3 regions of the Streptomyces sp. BBFR102 genome follow, and region 2 is predicted to be linked to each of the others. Evidence: riboswitches for the same ligand, from Rfam matches in the RefSeq annotation. Region 2 holds a riboswitch; each other region holds the start of a gene.

Region 1 (4,272 bases), 3.2 Mb from region 2:
AGGCGTCGGCGCGGTCGGCCGGGTCGGGCAGGTAGGTGTCGAGCAGCGTCAGATAGAACTGGACGTGCACGGCCTCCTCGAAGAGCTGCCGGCTCAGGTACAGCCGCGCCTCGGGGGAGTTGATGTGCTTGTACAGGGTCAGCACGAGGTTGTTGGCGACGATCGAGTCGCCCGTGGCGAAGAACGCGACCAGCCGGCCGATCAGGTGCTGCTCACCCGGCGAGAGCTTCGCCAGGTCGGCGACGTCGGAGTGGAGGTCGACCTCCTCGACGGTCCAGGTGTTCTTGATCGCGTCCCGGTAGCGCTCGTAGAAGTCCGGGTACCGCATCGGGCGCAGCGTCAGCTCGAAGCCGGGGTCCAGCAGGTTCTTCGCGGTGCCCGCGGTGTGCGCGTTCGCTGCCGGGGTGGTGTCGGGGGTGGTCATTACTGGCATGCCTCGCAGGACTCGGGGTTCTCCAGGGAGCAGGCGATGGCCTCCGCGTCGGGGGCCGCCTGCGCCGGGACGGTGGCGGTGGTGGGGGCGGAGCCGCCGGCGGCACGCGCGATCCGCGTGGCCGGACGGGACCGCAGGTAGTACGTGGTCTTGAGCCCCTTCCGCCAGGCGTACGCGTACATCGAGCTGAGCTTGCCGATGGTGGGCGTCTCCATGAACAGGTTGAGCGACTGGCTCTGGTCCAGGAACGGGGTCCGGGCCGCCGCCATGTCGATCAGGCCGCGCTGCGGCAGCTCCCAGGCGGTGCGGTACAGCGCCCGCAACTCCTCGGGGACCCACGCGAAGCCCTGCACCGAGCCGCTCGCCTCGCGCAGCGCCTCACGGGTGCGCGCGTCCCAGACGCCGAGCCGCTTCAGGTCCTGGACCAGGTACGAGTTGACCTGGAGGAACTCCCCGCTGAGCGTCTCGCGCTTGAAGAGGTTGGAGACCTGCGGCTCGATGCACTCGTAGACGCCCGCGATCGAGGCGATGGTGGCCGTCGGGGCGATGGCCAGGAGCAGCGCGTTGCGCATACCGCTCTTCGCTACCCGGGCGCGCAGCGCCTCCCACCGCTCGGGCCACGTCAGCTCGGTGTCGTAGTGGTCCGGGTGGAGCACGCCCCGCGCGGTGCGGGTGCGGTCCCAGTGGGGCAGCGGCCCGTTCTTCTCGGCGAGGTCGCAGGAGGTCTCGTACGCGGTGAGCATGATGCGCTCGGCGATCCGCGTGGAGAGCTGCCGGGCCTCGGCGGAGTCGAAGGGGAGCCGGAGCTGGAAGAAGACGTCCTGGAGGCCCATCGCACCCAGGCCCACCGGCCGCCAGCGGGAGTTGGAGCGCTCGGCCTGCTCGGTCGGGTAGAAGTTGATGTCGACCACGCGGTCCAGGAAGACCACCGCGGTGCGCACCGCCTCGTCCAGCCGTTCCCAGTCGACGGCGCCGTCGGTGACGAAGGCCCCGAGGTTGACCGAGCCGAGGTTGCAGACGGCCGTCTCGCCGTCGTCGGTGACCTCCAGGATCTCCGTGCACAGGTTCGAGGAGTGCACGGTGTGGCCCGGCAGCGCCGTCTGGTTGGCGGTGCGGTTGGAGGCGTCCTTGAAGGTCATCCAGCCGTTGCCGGTCTGGGCGAGGGTGCGCATCATCCGGCCGTACAGCTCACGCGCCGGGATGGTCCGCTTGGCCAGACCCGCCGCCTCGGCCGCGCGGTAGGCCGCGTCGAAGGCGTCTCCCCACAGGTCGGTCAGCTCGGGGACGTCCGAGGGGGAGAAGAGCGACCAGTGGGCGTCGGCGTCGACCCGGCGCATGAACTCGTCCGGAATCCAGTGCGCCAGGTTGAGGTTGTGGGTGCGCCGGGCGTCTTCGCCGGTGTTGTCCCGCAGCTCCAGGAACTCCTCGACGTCGGCGTGCCAGGTCTCCAGGTAGACCGCGGCCGCGCCCTTGCGCCGGCCGCCCTGGTTGACGGCGGCCACCGAGGCGTCGAGCGTGTTGAGGAACGGCACGATGCCGTTGGAGTGCCCGTTGGTGCCCCGGATCAGCGAACCCCGGGCGCGGATGCGGGAGTAGGCGAGACCGATGCCGCCCGCGTGCTTGGAGAGCCGGGCGACCTGGTGGTAGCGGTCGTAGATCGACTCCAGCTCGTCCTTGGGGGAGTCCAGCAGGTAGCAGGAGGACATCTGCGGGTGCCGGGTGCCGGAGTTGAAGAGGGTGGGGGAGGAGGGCAGGTAGGACAGGGCGCTCATCAGCCGGTAGAGCGAGGCGACCTCCTCGACCGCCCGGACCGAGTCGTCCTCGGCGAGGCCGCAGGCGACGCGGAGCATGAAGTGCTGGGGCGTCTCGATGACCTGGCGGGTGTGCGGGTGGCGCAGCAGGTAGCGGCTGTGCACGGTGCGCAGGCCGAAGTAGCCGAACCGGTCGTCGGCCGCCTGGTCGATCAGCGCGTCGAGCCGCTCGGCGTGCGCGGCCACGAACGCGGCGGTGCGGTCCGCGATCAGGCCCTCGCGATGCCCGGTGGCCACCGACCCGGTGAAGGTGGTGACGCCCTGGCCCGCGGCCTCCTCGGCGATGGTGAGGGTCAGCAGGCGGGCGGCGAGCCGGGAGTAGGCGGGGTCCTCGGAGATCAGACCGGCGGCGGCCTCCGTCGCGAGCGAGCGCAGCTCGGCCTCGTCCGAGGCGGCGTTGCGGCCCCGGAGCGCGGCGGCGGCCACCCGGCCGGGGTCGGTGTCGGGGAGATCCGCGGTGAGGTCGGTGAGGGTACGCAGCAGCGCGCCCCCGGGGCCCTGGATCTCCTCGGCCCGCACCTCGGCCGTGGACGGATCGGCTGGCGCGATGGTCATGAAGCTCTCCCTCGCTCGGCTCGGAGCCTCGCGGAGGGCGGCGGGTACGGGCGGGAGGCCGGGCTCAGGGCACACGGGTCCGCACGTGTCCGCGAACCCATTCCACGAGGCCCGGACGACATCGGCACCCGGACCGGACGGCCGGGTGCGCTGCCGGCAGGTCCTCGGACTCGCGGGTACGCGAAAGCGCACCAACACACCGTTGCGGGACAGTTCCGGACTTCCACCGGATTCCCCTGCGGCGACAGCGAGCATGAGCATACATCTTGTGCCGCGCTCGCGAAGCGGCCCCATATCTTGTGTCAGGTGTGCTGTGAGGTGGGTCATTCGACCCCGCCCGCACGGGATGCCCGAACCCCTCGTGGACGCCCTCGGACCGGGCCCGGATCTCTGCGGGAACGGCTTCGGAGCCCGTCCCCGAGGGGCTGTCGACGCCTCGGGGAGATGCCCCGGTGCGCAGGCCGGCGGGGTTTCACGGGGGGCGCGCGAAGGGGTGCGGCGACCTCGGAGAGCGTACGCGCCCGGATCGGCACGCGAGCCGCCAGGGGCACCGCCCGGTCCGGGAAACGGCGAGGCCGCCGACCCCCTCGGGGGATCGGCGGCCTCGCCGGGCGGTCAGCAGCAGCGGAATCCGTCGCGCGGGTCCGCCTCGCGGGCGTCCATGCGACTGCGTTCGAACTGCCTGCGGGTCATCACCTCGGCGTCCGGGTCGTGGCGCCGCACGTGCGCGGCGTACTTCTCGTACGCGGTCTCGCCCGACACCTCCCGGACGTACCAGCCGATCCAGCGCGCACCGGCGCGCACGCGGTGGGCCAGCACGCCGAGGCGTCCGGGGTGGCGGGCCGCCTCGCCGCTCATGCCTTGTCGCCGCCCTGCTTCGCGGGGACGCCGCCGTCACCGGCGGAGTCGGGGAGCGGGGCTGCGGCGCCGACGAGGGCCAGTTCGGCCTTCTCCTCGGCGGTCGGGAACATCCCGGCCGGCGCGACGATCTTCGACTGCTCGAACGGTGCCTCGGCCAGCTTGACCGACTCGGGCCTGCGGATCGCCTGGTAGCTGACCCGGCCCGCGTCGACCAGGACGATGACGATCAGCAGCGCGAAGACGATCGACAGGACGCCGTCCACGGTGGAGTTGGTCACCACGGTGTGCATGTCGCTCATCGACTTGGCCGGGGCCAGCACCTCGCCCGCGTCGATGCCGTCCTGGTACTTGGCGCGCTGCGCGAAGAAGCCGATGGTCGGGTCGTCCGAGAAGACCTTCTGCCAGCTCGCGGTGAGCGTGACCGCCACGTCCCAGGCGAGCGGGATACCCGTCACCCAGGCCCACTTGAGGCGGCCGGACTTGATCAGCAGCGTGGTGCAGACGGCCAGCGCGACGGCGGCCAGCAGCTGGTTGGCGATACCGAAGAGCGGGAAGAGCTGGTTGATGCCGCCCAGCGGGTCGTGGACACCGACCCAGAGGAAGTAGCCCCAA
Region 2 (4,272 bases):
GGTGGCCCGGGCCGTCTCCAGCAGGTCGTGCCAGGCACGGGCGACGGCCTGGTCCTCCAGCAGCCGCCAGGCGCGGCCGGGGTGCGCGACGTTCTTCTTCATGACGGGGCATCCTGCCACCGTCGGGGCGTGCGCCGGGCGGGCGTCTCATTCCGCTTCCGGCGCCCCGCACCCCTGTGTGGGGTGCGACCTGCCTCACATCGGGAGGCTGCGGAAACCGCGCGGGAGCCCGCGAGCCGGGCCCGGCGAGGGGGCTCGGGGCCGCTCTCCCAAGGGGTCGGGGCGGGTCCGGGCGCGGGGCGGCCGAGGGGACTCCGTTTCGGGTCACCACGTTGCCCGCCCCAGTTCATCTTCTGTTCACCCAACGCCCCTACGTTCGAGGAGCCAACGACGTCCCACAGAAGTCCGGGTAAATGGAACACATCACGCTTCTCCTCGGGATCGTGATCGTGACCGCTCTCGTGTTCGACTTCACGAACGGTTTCCACGACACAGCCAACGCGATGGCCACCACCATCTCGACCGGCGCGATGAGGCCCAAGGCGGCGGTGGCGATGTCCGCCGTCCTCAACCTCGTCGGCGCGTTCCTCTCCGTGGAGGTCGCCAAGACGATCTCCGGCGGACTCATCAACGAGGACGGCCTGAAGACGGAAGTCATCTTCGCCGCCCTCGTAGGCGCCATTCTGTGGAATCTTCTGACCTGGCTCGTCGGTCTGCCGTCGAGCTCCTCGCACGCGCTCTTCGGCGGACTCATCGGCGCCGCGGTGATGTCGGCGGGGTGGTCCTCCGTCAACGGCGGCACCGTGGTCACCAAGGTGCTGCTGCCCGCGCTCGCCGCGCCGATCGTCGCCGGCCTCGCCGCGATGCTCGCCACCCGCCTCACCTTCCGGATCAACCGGAACGTGGACGAGAAGTCCACCGCCAAGGGCTACCGCGCCGGGCAGATCGCCTCGGCCGGCCTGGTCTCGCTGGCGCACGGCACCAACGACGCCCAGAAGACGATGGGTGTCATCACCCTCGCCCTGGTCACCGGCGGTGTCCTCGCGCCCGGCTCCAACCCCCCGCTGTGGGTCATCGTCTCCGCCGGAATCGCCATCGCGCTCGGTACCTACCTGGGCGGCTGGCGCATCATCCGGACCATGGGCAAGGGCCTCACCGACCTCACGCCGCCGCAGGGCTTCGCCGCCCAGACCAGCGCCGCGACGGTCATCCTGGCCTCCTCCCACCTGGGCTTCTCCCTCTCCACCACCCAGTCGTGCTCCGGCGCGGTGATGGGCGCGGGCCTCGGCCGCAAGGGCGGCGTGGTCCGCTGGTCGACCGCCACCCGGATGTTCGTCGCCTGGGGCCTGACCCTGCCGGCCGCCGCCCTGGTCGGCGCGGCCGCCGAACTCCTCACCAAGCAGGGCGACTGGGGCGTCGCCGCCACCACGGTCCTCCTGGTCGGCGGGTCCTTCGCGATCTGGCTCCGCTCGCGCCGCTCCCCCGTCACCCACGACAACGTCAACGACGTCGAGCCGGTCCAGGACGGGCCGTCGGGCGTCGTCACCCAGGCCATGGCCTCCGTCGCCCCGCCGCCCACCGGCGCGGCCGCCGCCTCCGACGAGGCGGGTGCCCGGCCGCTGGGCGGCCAGGACGGCGGCGCACCGGCGGGCGGCTCCCCGCTCGCCTCGATCCCGGCCCAGCCGGGCTCCGCCACCGCCGAACCGGCTGCCCGGCCGGCCAAGGTCTGACCCGGCCCCGCGTACGTAAGGACACCTCACCATGCACATCGACTGGGCAGCCCTCGGCTCCGTCTTCGGCGTGAGCCTCGTGGTCACCGTCGCACTCGTCGGCTTCTTCACCCTCGGCATCGTGGGGCTCTCCAAGGGCGCCACCAGCACGCGGGACGGCGGGTCGGGGACCGCGGCGAAGGCCGGCGGCTACCTCTGCTTCGCGCTCTGCGCGGCGGCGGTCGCCTACGGGATCTCCATCATCGTGACCTGAGGGCCATCCCCCGCCAGGGAAGGGCGGGCCGGACGTACACCGTCCGGCCCGCCCTTCGCCGTACCCGGCTCCACACGCTCTTCGTCGCAGGTCAACGGCGAGTTGACGGGCGTTCCGGGGCCGTGGTGGACTGCTGGGGCCAAAACACGGAGGCAGCAGAGGAAGCCGGTGCGAATCCGGCGCGGTCCCGCCACTGTCACCGGGGAGCGGCATCTCCGCACGAGCGCCACGGTCCGCGAGGACGGGAAGGCCAGGGGGTGCCGCCGATCCGGAAGCCAGGAGACTCTCGCCCCCGGTCACGTCGAACCAGGGCGCGGACCCTGAGTGAGGACACACCGCCATGCGTGGCTGCCCGTCGCCGCCCCCTCCCCCGCTCCCCCGGTACGCCGAGCGCCGAACCGGCTGAGCCCCGTGGACCGGGCCGACCGCGTCTTCGCGTACGGCGCCACCGCCGGGCTGCTGGCCGACACCCTCTTCGCCGACCCCCGCCGGGGCCACCCCGTGGCCCTCTTCGGCCGGGCCGCCTCGGCGGTGGAGCGGCGCCTGTGGCACGACCACCGGGGCTGGGGCGCGCTGCACACCGCCCTGTGCGCCGGCGGCGCCACCGCCTGCGCCGCGCTGGCCGCCCGCGCGGTACGCCCTCACCCCCGCGCGGCCGTCGTCCTGACCGCCGCCGCGACCTGGGCGGTGCTCGGCGGGACCTCGCTGGTGCGCGAGGCGCGGGCGATCGGCGCCGCCCTGGAGGCCGGTGACGTGGCCGAGGCCCGGCGGCTGCTGCCCCGGCTCTGCGGGCGTGACCCCCAGGCGCTGGACGCCGGGGCGCTGGCCCGGGCCGTGGTGGAGTCGGTCGCCGAGAACACCTCGGACGCGGTGGTCGGCGCCCTGGTGTGGGGCGCGTTGGCGGGTGTGCCCGGCCTGGTCGGCTTCCGCGCCGTCAACACGCTGGACGCGATGGTCGGCCACAAGTCGCCCCGGCTGCGCCGGTTCGGCTGGGCCTCGGCGCGGCTCGACGACGCCGTCGGCCACCCGGGCGCCCGGCTGACGGCGGCCCTTGCCGTCCTCGCCGGGCCCGACCCGCGCGGCGCCGTGCGGGCCTGGCGCACCGACGCGCACCGCCACCCGAGCCCCAACGCGGGCCCGGTCGAGGCGGCGTTCGCCGGGGCGCTCGGCGTGCGGCTCGGCGGCACCCTCGCGTACGGCGGGCGGACCGAGCACCGGCCGGTACTGGGCGGGACGGGCCGCGCGGTGCGGCCCGGTGACATCGAGCGGGCCGCCCGGCTCTCCCGGCGGGTCGGCGCGCTGGCACTGGTGGCGGGGGCGGGTGCGCGGCTGGCCGCCGGAGCGATACGCGGGCGCGCACGGCGCGCGGCGACGGGAAAGGGACGGGCAGGGGCATGAGCGGCGGGCTGCTGATCGCGGGGACCACCTCGGACGCCGGGAAGAGCGTGCTGACGGCCGGCATCTGCCGGTGGCTGGCGCGGCGCGGGGTGAAGGTGGCGCCGTTCAAGGGGCAGAACATGTCCCTGAACTCCTTCGTCACACGGGAGGGCGCGGAGATCGGCCGGGCCCAGGCGATGCAGGCGCAGGCGGCCCGGGTGGAGCCGACGGCGCTGATGAACCCGGTGCTGCTCAAGCCCGGCGGCGACCGCTCCAGCCAGGTGGTGCTGCTCGGCAAGCCGGTCGGGGAGCTGAGCGCCCAGGGCTTCTTCGGCTCGGCACGCCCCGGGGAACCGGGCCGGGCGGTGTCGGGCGGCCGGCGGGAAGCGCTGCTGGAGCCGGTCCTGGACTGCCTGGCCCGGCTGCGGGCCACCCACGACGTGGTGGTCTGCGAGGGCGCGGGCAGCCCCGCCGAGATCAACCTGCGCCGTACCGACATCGTCAACATGGGCGTGGCCCGGGCGGCGGGACTGCCGGTGCTGGTGGTCGGCGACATCGACCGCGGCGGCGTCTTCGCCTCGTTCTTCGGCACCACGGCGCTGCTGGCCCCCGAGGACCAGGCGCTGGTCGCCGGGTACGTCGTCAACAAGTTCCGGGGGGACGTCGCCCTCCTGCGGCCCGGCGTCGAGATGCTGCGCTCCCTCACCGGACGGCACACCTACGGCGTCCTGCCGTACGTCGGCGGACTGGGCATCGACGAGGAGGACGGGCTGCGGTCCTCGCTGCGCGGGGCGGTCCGTGAGCCGGTGGTGGCGCCGCCGGTCGGCGAGGACGTACTGCGGGTCGCGGTCTGCGCGGTGCCGCTGATGTCGAACTTCACCGACGTGGACGCGCTGGCCGCCGAACCGGGCG
Region 3 (4,272 bases), 4.2 Mb from region 2:
ACGGCGTCAGCCCGGTCCGCTCCAGCGCCGCGCGCACCGCCTCCTGGTCGGCCGGCCCCGGCGCCGCCCACGTCCTGCGGTGCGGTACGCGCCCGAGTCCGACCACGTCGCGGACGGTCAGGTCGGTGTCGGTTGCCGCATGCTGCCCGACCACGGCGAGCCGCCGGGCCGTCTCGCGGCGGCCCAGTCCGTCGGGGGTGGAGCCGTCCACGGTGACGGTGCCGCCGGAGGCCGCGAGCAGACCGGCCAGCAGCCGCAGCAGCGTCGACTTGCCGGAGCCGTTGGGCCCGATGAGCCCCACCGTGCTGCCGGCGCGCGCCTCCAGGTCCACGCCGTCCAGGATGAGCCGCCCGCCCGCCGACCGCGAGACCCGCTCGGCCCGCAGCACCGGCCGGTCGTCCGGAGAGGCCTCGTGACCGGTCATGAGGGCCTCCGGGTGCGGTACATGATGAGGACGAAGGCGGGCACGCCGATCAGCGAGGTCACCACGCCGACCGGAATCTCCTGCGGCGCCAGCACGGTCCTGGCCAGGGTGTCCACCCAGACCAGGAAGACCGCGCCGCTCAGCGCCGCCACTGGCAGCAGCCGCCCGTGCAGGGTGCCGGCCAGGGCGCGGGCCGCGTGCGGCAGCACCAGGCCGACGAAACCGATCGCCCCGGCCGCGCTGACCAGCGCGGCGGTGAGCAGCGCGGTGACGCTCAGCAGGATCAGCCGGGTGCGCGCCACCTGGACACCGAGCGCGGCGGCGCTCTCCGTACCGAAGGCGAAGGCGTCGAGCTGGACGGCTCGTGCCCCGCACACCACCAGGGCCGCCATCAGCACCGCCAGGCACGCCCACACGTCGGTCCAGGTGGCACCGGAGAGGCTGCCGAGCAGCCAGAAGAGGATGCCCCGGGTCTGTTCGGCGTCGGCGGCGAACATCACGACGAACGAGGTGAGCGCCGAGAAGAGCTGCATGCCCGCGACGCCCGAGAGCACCACCCGGTCGGTGGTGCCGCCCAGGCTGTGGCTGAGCAGCAGCACCAGCCCGAAGGAGACCAGGGCGCCGACGAAGGCACCGGTGGAGACCGAGAGCGCGCCGCCGCCCAGGCCCAGGACCACCACGGCGACCGCGCCGGTCGAGGCCCCGGAGGAGACACCGAGGACGAACGGGTCGGCCAGCGGGTTGCGCAGCAGCGACTGCATGACCACACCGCAGACCGCGAGCCCTGCCCCGCAGACGGCCGCCAGCACGGTACGCGGCAGCCGCAGTTCCCAGACGATGCCCTCACGGACGGGGGTCAGCCCGCTCTCGCCGCCGCCGAGGCGGGAGAGGACCACGGCCCACACGTCGGGGACCAAGACGTGGGCCGGGCCGATGGTGATGGCGACCGAGACGGAGGCCAGCAGCAGGGCCAGGGCGAGGAGGCTGAGCGTCCACGCCCCCGGTCGCCGCGTCCGCCCGTCCCTCGCAGCGGGCCGCGCGGCGGTGGCGGTCACTTGGCGAGCCCGAACTCACGCAGCTTGGCGGCGACTTCCTCGATCCCGTCGACGGTGCGGATCGAGGGGTTCATCGCGGCACCGCTCAGCAGCACGTACCGCTTCTCCTTCACCGCCGTCATGGCGCGGGTGGCGGGGCCGGACTCCAGGAACGCGATCTTCTCCGCGGCGCTCTCCGCCGTCTGCGACTTGCGGGTCAGGTCGCCGATGACCAGGACGTCGGGGTCGCGGTCGGCGACCGCCTCCCAGTTGATCTGCGGCCACTCGTCCTCGGTGTCGTCGAAGACGTTCTTCGCCCCGACGGCCTCGGTGATGATGCCGGGCGCGCCGCAGCAGCCGGCCATGTACGGCGCCTCGGAGTTGGCGAACCAGTAGAGCAGCGTGGGGCGTTCGTCCTCGGGCGCCTTCCTGGTGCCGAGTCCGGCGGCGGCCTCCGCGGCCCGCCGGGTGAGGTCGGCGACGAGCTTCTCCCCGCGCTCCTCGACGCCGAAGACCTTCGCCAGGTCGGTGATCTCGCCGTGGATGTCCGCCATGGTGAGCGGCTTGTCCCGCGAGCCGTCGCCGTCGCCGGTGTCGGACTTGGCACAGTCGGCCGGCGAGACGTACGTGCCCACGCCGAGGTCCTCGAACGCCTCGCGGGTGGCGACGCCGCCCTTGCCGAGGGTCGACTCGAAGGAGGCGGTGACGAAGTCCGGTTCTTCGTCGAGGACCCTCTCGAAGGAGGGGTTGTTGTCGGCGAGCCGCTCGACCTCGGCGTTCTCCTTCACCAGGTGGGGCAGGACCGGGTCGGTCCAGGTGGCGGTGCCCGCCATCCGGCCGGCGAGGCCGAGCGAGAGGAGGATCTCGGTGGAGTCCTGGTTGAGCGAGACGGCGCGCCGCGGCGGCTGCTCGACACGCACGGCGCGGCCGCAGTTCTCCAGCGTCGTCGCCCCGGCCCCCTTCGCACCGGCCGACTCGACGTCACCTCCTCCGCAGGCGGTGAGCAACAGGCCGAGGACGGTGCAGGAGGCGGCGAGGGAGGTCCGGCGGAAGGGCGCAACGGGCACGGGGGCGCTGCTTTCGGTGTCGAGGCTCGGTCGCGGAGCCTGGCGTACAGGAACCCCGCCCGTACGGGCGGGGGGCCAGCAGGTCTTCGGACTCGGGGTCGTCCGGACGGCGCGCCTTCCCGGGGATGCCCCAGTGGCGTACTGCGCCGCCCGTCACCCTCACCGCTGCGCGTCAGTTCCGGATTCGCACCGGATTCCCTGACCCGTTCGCATCGAGATGCGTGGGTACGACTGGCGTGCGAAAGCTAGCACAGCGGACCTCCCGCGCCCGGGGGCGGGGGAGGTCCGTGGTATGCGTACGGCCTGCGGTCATGCGGTCATGCAGTCATGCGGGGCTCGCTCGCGGCCTCCTTCGCGGGCTCGGCCCGGCGGCTGAGCGCCCCCGGCCACCAGGAGGCGGGGCCGATGTCGCGGACCAGGGCGGGCACCAGCAGGGAGCGGACCACCAGGGTGTCGAGCAGCACGCCGCAGGCGACGATGAAGGCGATCTGGGCGAGGAAGGCCAGCGGGATCACGCCGAGCGCCGCGAAGGTCGCCGCCAGGACCACGCCGGCCGAGGTGATGACGCCGCCGGTGGTGGTCAGGCCGCGCCGGACGCCCTCCCGGGTGCCGTGCAGCGCGGTCTCCTCGCGGACCCGGGACATCAGGAAGATGTTGTAGTCGACGCCGAGGGCCACCAGGAAGACGAAGCCGTAGAGCGGGACGGAGGCGTCGGTCCCGGAGAAGCCGAAGACGTGGGTGAAGACCAGCGCGGAGATGCCGAGGGTGGCGGCGAAGTTCAGCGCCACGGTGAGCACCAGCAGCAGCGGCGTCACCAGCGAGCGGAGCAGCGCGATCAGGATGACGAGGATGATCGCCAGCACCACCGGCATGATCAGGTTCCGGTCGGCCTCGGCGGTGCGCTGGGTGTCGTACTGCTGCGCGGTGTAGCCGCCGACCCGGGCGTCGGCGCCGTCGACCGCGTGCACGGCGGTCCGCAGCCGGGCCACGGTCTCCTTGGCGGCGTCGCTGTCGGCGCCGTCCTGGAGCGTGGCGTCGATCCGCACCCGTCCGTCCACGACCCGCGGTTCGCCGCCGCCCGGCCGCCCCGACTCGGTGACCGGCGCGACCGAGGCGACGCCCGCGGTCTTCTCGGCCGCCGCGACCACCTCGTCGGCCCGGCCGGCGTCGGCGATGACGACGGCCGGGTTGCCCGCGCCGCCCGGGAAGTGGCGGCTCAGTGTCTCCTGGGCGGAGACCGAGGGCGCGTCGTTGACGAAGATCTCGTCCAGCGGGACACCCCGGCTGGTCAGCGTCGGGGCGAAGGCCGCGCACGCCAGGAGGGCGGCCAGGGTGATCGCCCAGACCCTGCGCGGCGTCCGGTCGACCCGGTCGGCGACCCGCTGCCACAGGCGGTGGCTGCCGCCGGTGCCGGTGACCTTGGGGCGGGCCGGCCAGTAGGCGGCACGCCCCAGCAGGACCAGGGCGGCGGGCAGGAAGGTGAGCGCGCTGAAGACCGAGCAGACGATGCCGATGGCGCCGACCGGGCCGAGCGCCTGGTTGTTGGTGAGGTCGCTCAGGAGCAGGGCCAGCAGGCCGAGGGCGACGGTGGCGGCGCTGGCGGTGATCGGCCCGAACGACTGCCGCCAGGCGAGCCGCATCGCAGTGAACCGGTCGCCGTGCAGGCTCAGTTCCTCCCGGAACCGGGCGGTGAGCAGGAGCGCGTAGTCGGTGGCGGCGCCGATCACCAGGATCGACAGGATGCCCT

What was found. Region 2 has a riboswitch for cobalamin ahead of ACSLIC_RS04340 (cobalamin biosynthesis protein). Riboswitches for the same ligand answer to the same signal wherever they lie in the genome.
Region 1: it holds a riboswitch for cobalamin, as region 2 does, so the genes downstream of both, ACSLIC_RS18710 (ribonucleoside-diphosphate reductase subunit alpha) here and ACSLIC_RS04340 (cobalamin biosynthesis protein) in region 2, are expected to answer to the same signal.
Region 3: it holds a riboswitch for cobalamin, as region 2 does, so the genes downstream of both, ACSLIC_RS22580 (ABC transporter substrate-binding protein) here and ACSLIC_RS04340 (cobalamin biosynthesis protein) in region 2, are expected to answer to the same signal.

Annotation. Positions count from the first base shown of each region.
Region 1 is NZ_CP195757.1:4,176,942-4,181,213, forward strand. It holds gene ACSLIC_RS18705 (ribonucleotide-diphosphate reductase subunit beta) at 1-424, opposite strand, end outside; gene ACSLIC_RS18710 (ribonucleoside-diphosphate reductase subunit alpha) at 424-2,799, opposite strand; cobalamin riboswitch at 2,938-3,060, opposite strand; gene ACSLIC_RS18715 (YbdD/YjiX family protein) at 3,415-3,657, opposite strand; gene ACSLIC_RS18720 (carbon starvation CstA family protein) at 3,654-4,272, opposite strand, start outside.
Region 2 is NZ_CP195757.1:940,970-945,241, forward strand. It holds gene ACSLIC_RS04325 (class II aldolase/adducin family protein) at 1-102, opposite strand, end outside; gene ACSLIC_RS04330 (anion permease) at 414-1,730, shown strand; gene ACSLIC_RS04335 (hypothetical protein) at 1,762-1,983, shown strand; cobalamin riboswitch at 2,143-2,268, shown strand; gene ACSLIC_RS04340 (cobalamin biosynthesis protein) at 2,395-3,381, shown strand; gene ACSLIC_RS04345 (cobyric acid synthase) at 3,378-4,272, shown strand, end outside.
Region 3 is NZ_CP195757.1:5,108,937-5,113,208, forward strand. It holds gene ACSLIC_RS22570 (ABC transporter ATP-binding protein) at 1-424, opposite strand, end outside; gene ACSLIC_RS22575 (FecCD family ABC transporter permease) at 421-1,479, opposite strand; gene ACSLIC_RS22580 (ABC transporter substrate-binding protein) at 1,476-2,525, opposite strand; cobalamin riboswitch at 2,586-2,776, opposite strand; gene ACSLIC_RS22585 (MMPL family transporter) at 2,843-4,272, opposite strand, start outside.